DNA from 3 places in the Pectobacterium actinidiae genome. Region 1 is predicted to be linked to each of the others. Evidence: predicted binding sites of a transcription regulator. Region 1 holds the regulator's gene; each other region holds the start of a gene.
What was found. Region 1 encodes PurR, which represses purine synthesis genes. Its sites were predicted from a motif close to CANGCAAACGTTTGCNTG; they were not measured.
Positions count from the first base shown of each region.

Region 2: the regulator PurR is predicted to act here: its motif matches at 1,447-1,464, upstream of cvpA (colicin V production protein).
Region 3: the regulator PurR is predicted to act here: its motif matches at 1,571-1,588, upstream of purH (bifunctional phosphoribosylaminoimidazolecarboxamide formyltransferase/IMP cyclohydrolase).

Region 1 covers NZ_JRMH01000001.1:2,576,937-2,580,221, forward strand. Annotated here, with positions in the region: gene KKH3_RS10925 (C40 family peptidase) at 1-706, shown strand, start outside; gene cydH (cytochrome bd-I oxidase subunit CydH) at 876-965, opposite strand; gene purR (HTH-type transcriptional repressor PurR) at 1,355-2,380, shown strand; gene cfa (cyclopropane fatty acyl phospholipid synthase) at 2,727-3,285, shown strand, end outside.
Region 2 covers NZ_JRMH01000001.1:3,051,681-3,054,965, forward strand. Annotated here, with positions in the region: gene purF (amidophosphoribosyltransferase) at 1-851, opposite strand, end outside; gene cvpA (colicin V production protein) at 873-1,373, opposite strand; gene dedD (cell division protein DedD) at 1,683-2,417, opposite strand; gene folC (bifunctional tetrahydrofolate synthase/dihydrofolate synthase) at 2,407-3,285, opposite strand, start outside.
Region 3 covers NZ_JRMH01000002.1:847,094-850,378, forward strand. Annotated here, with positions in the region: gene purH (bifunctional phosphoribosylaminoimidazolecarboxamide formyltransferase/IMP cyclohydrolase) at 1-1,428, opposite strand, end outside; rRNA gene KKH3_RS21290 (16S ribosomal RNA) at 2,033-3,285, shown strand, end outside.

The DNA of each region.
Region 1 (3,285 bases):
TAATGCTAAATCACCGACGCCGATCAAAAGCAAAAAACCAGAACCTACCGCAGTCAGCAATAAAACCCAATCCCGTACCGCGAGCAAAGCGACAGAAAAAAAGCCGTCACGGACGCAAAGTAGTACACCTGCGCTAGTGAAAAAAAATCTTAAAAAGCTGAAGTCTGAAGAGAAACAAACAACCGCACAAACCAGAGTCAAAACCGGTCTGAAGAAGACCGCACTCAAGGGTAAGGCAGATAAAAATCCGTCGCTGACAGAAAAAGGAATGGCGTTAAGCGCTGCGCATAAAAAGCGCTATCAGCATGCCAAAACAACGGCAATGAATAAGTTGATGAGCCAGATAGGCAAGCCTTACCACTGGGGCGGTTCATCTCCCTTTACTGGGTTCGACTGTAGCGGACTGGTTTATTACGCCTACAAAGATGTCGTTAAAATCCAAATTCCACGCACCGCAAACGAAATGTATCACCTGCGCGACGCCGCTCCGATTAAAAAGAGCGAGCTGGAAAGTGGCGATTTGGTCTTTTTCCGCATCAATAATCGTGGCGCGGCCGATCACGTCGGAGTTTATCTGGGGGAAGGGAAATTCATTCAGTCGCCGCGTACAGGCTCAGATATTCGTATCAGCAAGTTGAGTGAAGATTATTGGCAGGAGCACTACGTTGGCGCGCGTCGTGTAGTGACACCGCAAACCATTCGTTAAGAACAGATTATATCTCTTGTATACCCTAAATAATTCGAGTTTCAGGACAAAACGTTAACGTTTTGAACAACGCCAACGCACATGCAACTTGAAGTATGGCGGGTATAAAAGCGATTCAGACACGTTTATGGCATCATCAACGTGTCTGAATATCTAACCAGTCGTTTGGTTAGTTCAGCACCGCTGTAAAACTAAACACGATGATCACCGCCAACGAACCAATAGTTGTCAGCAAAGACATCTTCAGATCTGTATCCATAAATGACTCCTTATTAACGAACAAATTTTATCTGAAAGCTTCATCTGAAAAGACACAACCCTGCACAGCCGAGCGCGTTTAGGTAGTTAAAGCCACAAATAATAGGGTTATTACGATTCTTTCATAATTCTAGCGAAAAATCTCGGACGAATGCATCACTAATAGTATAAATTAGCCCTTCCACTTTCATGATAAATCGGACACAATCCGCTGTTTATGAAAGCGCTGCGTATCAGTCGAAAAACGTCAACCCAGATCCCTTCGGTATAACATTCGGCATTCTCCTTCTGAAATCCTGTTTTTTAGCTTAGAAGAAGAACATTAAACGTAGGCAAACGATTAACAATATACTTACGTCTATAACAGGTAAGTTCAGGAGTCATTTTTAGATGGCAACGATTAAAGATGTGGCAAAGCGTGCTGGCGTTTCTACCACAACCGTATCGCACGTGATCAATAAAACACGTTTCGTCGCCGAAGAGACTAAGGCAGCCGTCAGGGCAGCAATCAAAGAATTGCACTATTCACCCAGCGCCGTCGCCCGCAGCCTCAAAGTTAATCACACTAAATCTATCGGCTTGCTGGCCACCTCCAGCGAAGCCCCCTATTTCGCCGAGATCATTGAAGCCGTTGAAAACAGCTGCTATGCCAAAGGCTACACGCTGGTGCTGTGTAATTCGCATAACGACATCGGCAAGCAGCGCGCCTACCTTTCCATGCTGGCGCAAAAACGTGTCGACGGCCTGTTGGTGATGTGCGCCGAGTACCCACCAGAACTATTGTCGATGTTGGAAGATTATCGCAGCATTCCGATGGTCGTTATGGACTGGGGACAAATGCACAGCGATTTTACCGATACGATTATCGATAACGCCTTTGAAGGTGGTTATATGGCAGGTCGCTACCTGATCGAACGCGGCCATCGTGATATCGGTGCCATCCCCGGCACTCAAGAACGCAATACCGGCAGCGGACGCTACCTCGGTTTTTTAAAAGCACTGAAGGAAGCCGACATTTCCGTGCGCGACGAATGGGTGGTTCGGGGCGATTTTGAACCGGAGTCCGGCTATAAAGCCATGCATCAGATTCTCGCACAGAAACAGCGGCCAACCGCCGTATTCTGCGGCGGCGATATTATGGCGATGGGTGCTATCTGTGCGGCTGACGAACTGGGTCTGCGCGTACCGCAGGATATTTCGGTGATCGGTTATGACAACGTGCGCCACGCACGCTTCTTTACACCTGCGCTGACCACCATCCACCAGCCAAAGGAGCGTCTGGGCCAGTCCGCGTTCTCTATGCTCTTGGATCGCATAACCAGTAAACGGGAAGATGCGCACGTCATTGAAGTACACCCGACGCTGATTGAACGTCGTTCAGTGGCAGATGGCCCTTACCTCGACTATCGCCGCTAACCGCAGCCATTCTATACAGACGATTTTCTTATCCCTGCCAGCTTTCCCTCTCTGCTTCAGCCAGCTTTCTTGTAGGCTGGCTGAAGCCGTTCTAATTCTATACCCTAAATAATCGAGTTGCATGACAACACGCTAGCGTTTTGCACAACGTCAAAGCGTTGGCCCTTTAGGGCGAGGCTCATGAATGAGCCGAGTAACGGACGTAGCCGACGTACATGCGGCTTGAAGTATGACGGGTATAATACCGTGTTTCATTTTCTCTGGTGACAGCCGATACCCCGGCTGCGATAAGTGTTTTCCAGGTCTGTTTACGATACTTTTATCTAAGAAAAGTTAAGGAGACACGATGAGTTCACCTTATACAGAAGAATGGGATGAGGAGACCGCCCCCTGGTTCCACATCGTACAGGACATGTTGGCTAGCGCGGATATCACCATCAACGGTACCCGTCCTTTTGATATCCAGGTGATCAACCCCGGTTTTTTTAAGCGCGTTCTGCAAGAAGGATCGTTGGGGTTGGGAGAAAGCTACATGGATGGATGGTGGGAATGTGAACAGCTGGATATGTTCTCCCATCGCGTCCTGCGTGCGGATCTGGAAGCGAAACTCCCCCGCCGATTGCACGATCTTACGCGAGTCGCCCTCTCCCGTATCACGAATTTGCAGTCCCGTCGACGCGCTCAGATTGTCGGTAAAGCGCATTACGATTTAGGTAATGACCTGTTTACCCTGATGCTGGATCCCTACATGCAGTACTCCTGCGCTTACTGGAAACAGGCACAAACGCTGGAACAGGCGCAGGAAGACAAACTCGCCATGATTTGCGAAAAACTCCAGTTAACATCAGGGATGACGCTGCTGGATATCGGCTGCGGTTGGGGCGGGCTTGCGGAGTTTGCAGCCC
Region 2 (3,285 bases), 470 kb from region 1:
CCGAGCTTCTGACCCATGCGAACACGCGCGCTATAGACCGAAATTTTATCGATGAAGGAATCTGGGCGAGCGAAGTAGACATATTCGAACAGGCACGGGTTACTCTTTGGATTCTCTGCGCACTGGCGGGTAAACAACTGCCCTTTTTCCGTAATGTAGATCGCTTCTCCCGGCGCCACATCGCGTAAAAATTCAAAGCCCAGCGTATCCAGCGCGACACTTTCTGACGCCACCATATATTCGCTACGGCCATCTTCCAGATCGCGCTTACCGATAACCAGAGGACGAATCCCATTAGGATCGCGGAAAGCCACCATACCGTGACCGATAATCATGCCAACACAGGCATAGGCACCGCGAATTTGCTGGTGCGTCGCGGCAACGGCCGCAAAAATATTATCGGCTTCCAGCGGGTAGTGTTGGAAACGATCCAGCTCTCTGGCGAAAATATTCAGCAGAATTTCAGAATCAGACGTGGTGTTAACGTGACGACGCTCCTGTTCGAACAACTTTTTACGCAGTTCGTGGGCGTTAGTCAGGTTACCGTTGTGAGCCAGCGTGATACCGAACGGAGAGTTAACATAGAAAGGCTGTGCTTCCGAAGCGCTGGAACTGCCCGCGGTCGGATAACGCACATGGCCAAGCCCCATGTTTCCCTGCAAGCGTTGCATGTGCCGCGCTTCAAACACATCCTTCACCAGGCCATTGGCTTTACGCAGGCGAAAACAATTAAAGGCATCGATGGTCACAATACCCGCAGCATCCTGCCCACGGTGTTGCAACACCGTTAACGCGTCATAAATCGACTGGTTGACCGGTGTAAAACCGGCGATACCGACAATACCGCACATGGTGTCTTTTCCTCATCAGCGCTACCGCAGCGTTAAATGCTGCGGCAAGAAACTTGACGTGCTTTGCAGGTAGTCAAAAAACCACCTGATAATATAACTGAACTGCGGGATTAACTGGGATTGTTTCCAGTCATCACTTTGTGAAAAACCAGTGAACGTATCCAGAAAGAATAGCAGTGCGGAAACGATCAGCACCCCGCGCAGCGCACCAAAACAGATGCCCAGAACGCGATCGGTGCCGGATAATCCAGTACGTTCAACCAGTGAACTAATCACATAGTTGACGATAGCTCCCACAATCAACGTTGCAATAAACAGAATGGCAATCGCAATGCCGTTACGCACCAGCTCATCATCAAAACGGGTGAAGTAGACCGCAAGGTAAGCGTAGTAATGACTGGCAACAAAAAAAGCACATCCCCAGGTTACTAACGACAGCGCTTCGCGAACAAACCCCCGGATCAGGCTAACCAGAGCCGAAAATCCGATGATGCCAATAATGACGTAATCAACCCAAACCATGAACTATCCTAATAATGAACGATGCTACCGATAAGCCGCTACGTCATCCTGTTCGCGGCGCATTCTAACAGAAAAAGAAAACGTTTGCGTAGCGTATTTCCGCCGATTTCATCGATAGATGATCAGGCGAAAAAACCGACAAGACGTCATGCCTGATTCTATCAACGATCGGCATTTCAAAACTCATAGCAGGCATCTTAAAACAGATGCGGGGCGACGTATCACTGATGTGAACCTCATCCCCGCAGCCTGCTTTTACTTACGTGACCGACTGCGAACCATCCATCACGTAATCATCACGCTACGACGTTAACGAACAGAATGTGCTCGTACCTGCCCGCTTAGCCCGCTGAGCTGTTTCAACTCGCCCAGTGAAGACTCCAGCTTCTGCTTCGAGGCATCTGGCCCCACGTAAATACGGGTAATTTCGCCTGAAACCGGCGTTGATGGCACGGTATACGCGCGGTAGCCAGACAGACGCAGCTTAGCGACAATCTCATTCACCTTATCCGCATTTTTCAGCGCACCAAGCTGCACAATATAGGCCTGTCCGACAGGCGCTTGCTGCGTCGGCTGCGTTTCAGGCTTCACTTCCGGTTTGGGTTCCGGTTTAGGCTCTGGCTTCGGTTTCACCTCAGGTTTTGGCTGAGGCTTCGGCGTCACCGGCGTTGGTGTCTGAACCGGTGGACGCTCAACCACCACTGGCGGTGCCGTCATGGCTGGCGTATTCGTGCCAGAATGAGACGACGGCGGCGCCTGCGTCGTGGTTTCAGGTGCTGTCGTTGTCGATGATCTCGCATCAGGTGCTTCGGCTTCCGCACTGTTTTGCATTGCTGCCTCCGCCCCTTCCGGTGGCAGCGACGGGTTCAGCGCAGGCAGCGCTTCCATCTCATTGCTGTCACCCGGTTTGGGGATCAGCGGAATCGATGCAAACTCGTCCTCGTAGTGCTTTTTCTTGCCGTCCAACAGGCCGGGTAAGACGATCACGCCCAGCGCGACCAGAATAACCGTGCCGACCAGCCGATTCTGAAATTTACTCGCCATTCGCCTTCTCCTCATCCAGCGCTTCCATCACATGCGCTACCGTATGAAAAGATCCACACACAATGACGATATCCTGCTCCGTCGCCTCGGACATCGCCTGCTGCCAGGCGGTAACAACATCGGAGAACGATTGACTGCGCGTCAGGTGCTCGGCAATCTGCTGCGCCGTTGCGCCACGCGGCCCTTCCAGCGGTGCGCAATACCATTCATCTACCACCGGTGTTAAGTGGGCCAGCGTACCGGCGATGTCTTTGTCCGACAGCATACCAACGACAGCCCGCACTTTTCCGGTTTTCGGCAGCCCGGCCAAACGGTTTGCCAAATACGCTGCCGCATGAGGATTGTGTGCAACATCAAGAATCAATCGCGGTGACTCCTGCACAGTCTGAAAACGACCGGGTAATACTGCGTGCTGCAAGCCTTGTCGAATCGCTTCCTCAGTCACGTTGAGTGAAGAGTAGTGCAATGCAGCCAGTGCCGTTGCGGCATTGGCTAACGGAACGTTGGGTAACGGCAGTCGTGACAGCTCGCGCTGTTTATCCTGCCAGCTCCACGTCTCGCGCTGCATTGAATATTCCCAGTCGCGACCACGACGGCGCAACTGCGCCCCTTTCTCAGCGGCAACGTCGGCAATCGTTCCCGGCATATCCGGCTCGCCAACAACGGCTGGTCTACCCTGCCGGAATATCCCAGCTTTCTCGCGACCAATGCTTTCCCGATCGTTACCTAACCAATCGGTATGGTCGATGGCGATGCTGGTTACCACGGAGACATCCGCATCCACAATATTGGTGGCATCCAACCGCCCGCCTAGCCCTACTTCCAGAATAACGACATCCAGATTCGCCTGCTTAAAGAGTTGCAGCGC
Region 3 (3,285 bases), on a different contig from region 1:
ATCAGATGCCATCGCGGAACCTTTTACTTCCAGCCCTTCATCACCCGCTTTGATACCGGCGATTTTCGCTGAGTAAACGCGGCTCATCTGGCCAGCACCTATCCCGATGGTCATGTTGTCACGTGCGTACACAATCGCATTGGATTTAACGAACTTAGCCACTTTCCAGCAGAAAAGGGCATCACGTAATTCCTGTTCGCTCGGCTGACGCTCTGTTACGACACGCAGTTGAGACGCATCGACCATGCCCAGATCGCGATCCTGTACCAGCAAACCGCCGTTGACGCGTTTGAAGTCCAGACCTGGAACGCGTTGCTGCCAATTGCCACTGGTCAGGACACGTACGTTTTGTTTGGCTGCGGTCACCTTCAGTGCGGTATCACTGGCAGAGGGGGCAATGATGACTTCAACAAACTGGCGGCTGATGATGGCCTGCGCCGTCTCTTCATCCAGCTCGCGGTTGAAAGCGATAATGCCGCCGAATGCAGATGTTGGGTCGGTTTTGTAGGCACGCTCGTAGGCATCAAGAATTGAGTCGCCAATTGCTACGCCGCATGGATTCGCGTGTTTAACGATCACGCAGGCTGGTTCAGCAAATTCTTTCACACATTCCAGGGCTGCATCGGTATCAGCGATGTTGTTATAAGACAGCGCTTTGCCTTGTAACTGTGTAGAAGTGGCGACAGAGGCCTCGTGAATATTCTCTTCTATATAGAAGGCAGCTTGCTGATGGCTGTTCTCGCCGTAGCGCATGTCCTGCTTTTTGATGTAGTTCAGGTTCAACGTACGTGGGAAGTTACCTGATGGTTTATCAGTATCACCGTGGTAAGGCGGAACCAGAGCACCAAAGTAGTTGGCAATCATACTGTCGTAAGCGGCGGTGTGTTCGAATGCTTTAATAGCTAAATCGAAACGGGTTTCGTAGGTCAGTGAACCGTCGTTGGCGTCGATTTCATTAATGATGGCGCTGTAGTCGCTGCTCTTGACCACGATAGCCACATCTTTATGGTTCTTGGCGGCGGAGCGAACCATCGTCGGGCCACCAATATCGATATTCTCAACCGCATCTTCTAATGTGCAGTTCTCTCGAGCGACGGTCTGGGCAAATGGATACAAATTCACAACGACAATATCAATTGGCTTGATGTCGTGCTGCGTCATGATCGCATCATCTTGATCGCGTCGTCCCAGAATGCCGCCGTGCACTTTCGGGTGCAGGGTCTTTACTCGCCCATCCATCATTTCCGGGAAGCCGGTGTAGTCAGAGACTTCAGTCACTGCTAAGCCAGCATCGGCCAGCAAACGGGCGGTTCCACCCGTTGAAAGGAGCTCGACGCCACGGTGGGACAGAGCTTGAGCAAATTCGACAATACCTGCTTTGTTAGAAACGCTGAGCAGAGCGCGGCGAATTGGACGGCGTTGTTGCATGATGATGTTATCCCTTGGATTTGGGTAGTCAGTAAAGAACGGTATGTGAATATCGTCTTTGTCAGAGCAATAATTGCGGAATAAAGAGAAATATTCAGTTAGCGTTCGCAAAAATACGACGATTTTGAACGGGGTGAATTGTAGCGAAAACGTTTGCGTGATGCTCGTCAATTTTTGAATAGAATGCTTTCTGTGGATAAGTTTGTGCAAAAATAGGTATAAGGCGGGGTTTTGCTGTGGAATGCAGCAAACAGTCATTTTTCTTTAAAATACCTATTGCGGCCTGCCGAGAAGTCCCTATAATGCGCCTCCACTGACACGGCAACAGCGACACGCGGTTGTGGTGACAGGAAAAAGATTTACTAAAGGCGGTCAGTAATGACTTGACTTTAAAGCGGATTGGCATAGTATATGCAGCCCGCGCCACCGATGAAGTGGCACTGCTCTTTAACAATATAATCAGACAATCTGTGTGGGCACTCACAAGACCGTATCTTGACGATATAAAAAGTCTTGAAGAGTGAACAACAGTAAATTCATTACGAATAAACAGTGACTAATTCTTTGAGCATCGCTGACGAGTTCAGCAAATCAAACAAATCTTAAATTGAAGAGTTTGATCATGGCTCAGATTGAACGCTGGCGGCAGGCCTAACACATGCAAGTCGAGCGGTAGCACAGGAGAGCTTGCTCTCTGGGTGACGAGCGGCGGACGGGTGAGTAATGTCTGGGAAACTGCCTGATGGCGGGGGATAACTACTGGAAACGGTAGCTAATACCGCATAATGTCTTCGGACCAAAGAGGGGGACCTTCGGGCCTCTTGCCATCAGATGTGCCCAGATGGGATTAGCTAGTAGGTGAGGTAATGGCTCACCTAGGCGACGATCCCTAGCTGGTCTGAGAGGATGACCAGCCACACTGGAACTGAGACACGGTCCAGACTCCTACGGGAGGCAGCAGTGGGGAATATTGCACAATGGGCGCAAGCCTGATGCAGCCATGCCGCGTGTGTGAAGAAGGCCTTCGGGTTGTAAAGCACTTTCAGCGGGGAGGAAGGCGGTGAGGTTAATAACCTCATCGATTGACGTTACCCGCAGAAGAAGCACCGGCTAACTCCGTGCCAGCAGCCGCGGTAATACGGAGGGTGCAAGCGTTAATCGGAATGACTGGGCGTAAAGCGCACGCAGGCGGTCTGTTAAGTTGGATGTGAAATCCCCGGGCTTAACCTGGGAACTGCATTCAAAACTGACAGGCTAGAGTCTTGTAGAGGGGGGTAGAATTCCAGGTGTAGCGGTGAAATGCGTAGAGATCTGGAGGAATACCGGTGGCGAAGGCGGCCCCCTGGACAAAGACTGACGCTCAGGTGCGAAAGCGTGGGGAGCAAACAGGATTAGATACCCTGGTAGTCCACGCTGTAAACGATGTCGATTTGGAGGTTGTGCCCTTGAGGCGTGGCTTCCGGAGCTAACGCGTTAAATCGACCGCCTGGGGAGTACGGCCGCAAGGTTAAAACTCAAATGAATTGACGGGGGCCCGCACAAGCGGTGGAGCATGTGGTTTAATTCGATGCAACGCGAAGAACCTTACCTACTCTTGACATCCACAGAATTCGGTAGAGATACCTTAGTGCCTTCGGGAACTGTGAGACAGGTGCTGCATGGCTGTCGTCAGCTCGTGTTGTGAAATGTTGGGTTAAGTCCCGCAACGAGCGCAACCCTTATCCTTTGTTGCCAGCGATTTGGTCGGGAACTCAAAGGAGACTGCCGGTGATAAACCGGAGGAAGGTGGGGATGACGTCAAGTCATCATGGCCCTTACGAGTAGGGCTACACACGTGCTACAATGGCGTATACAAAG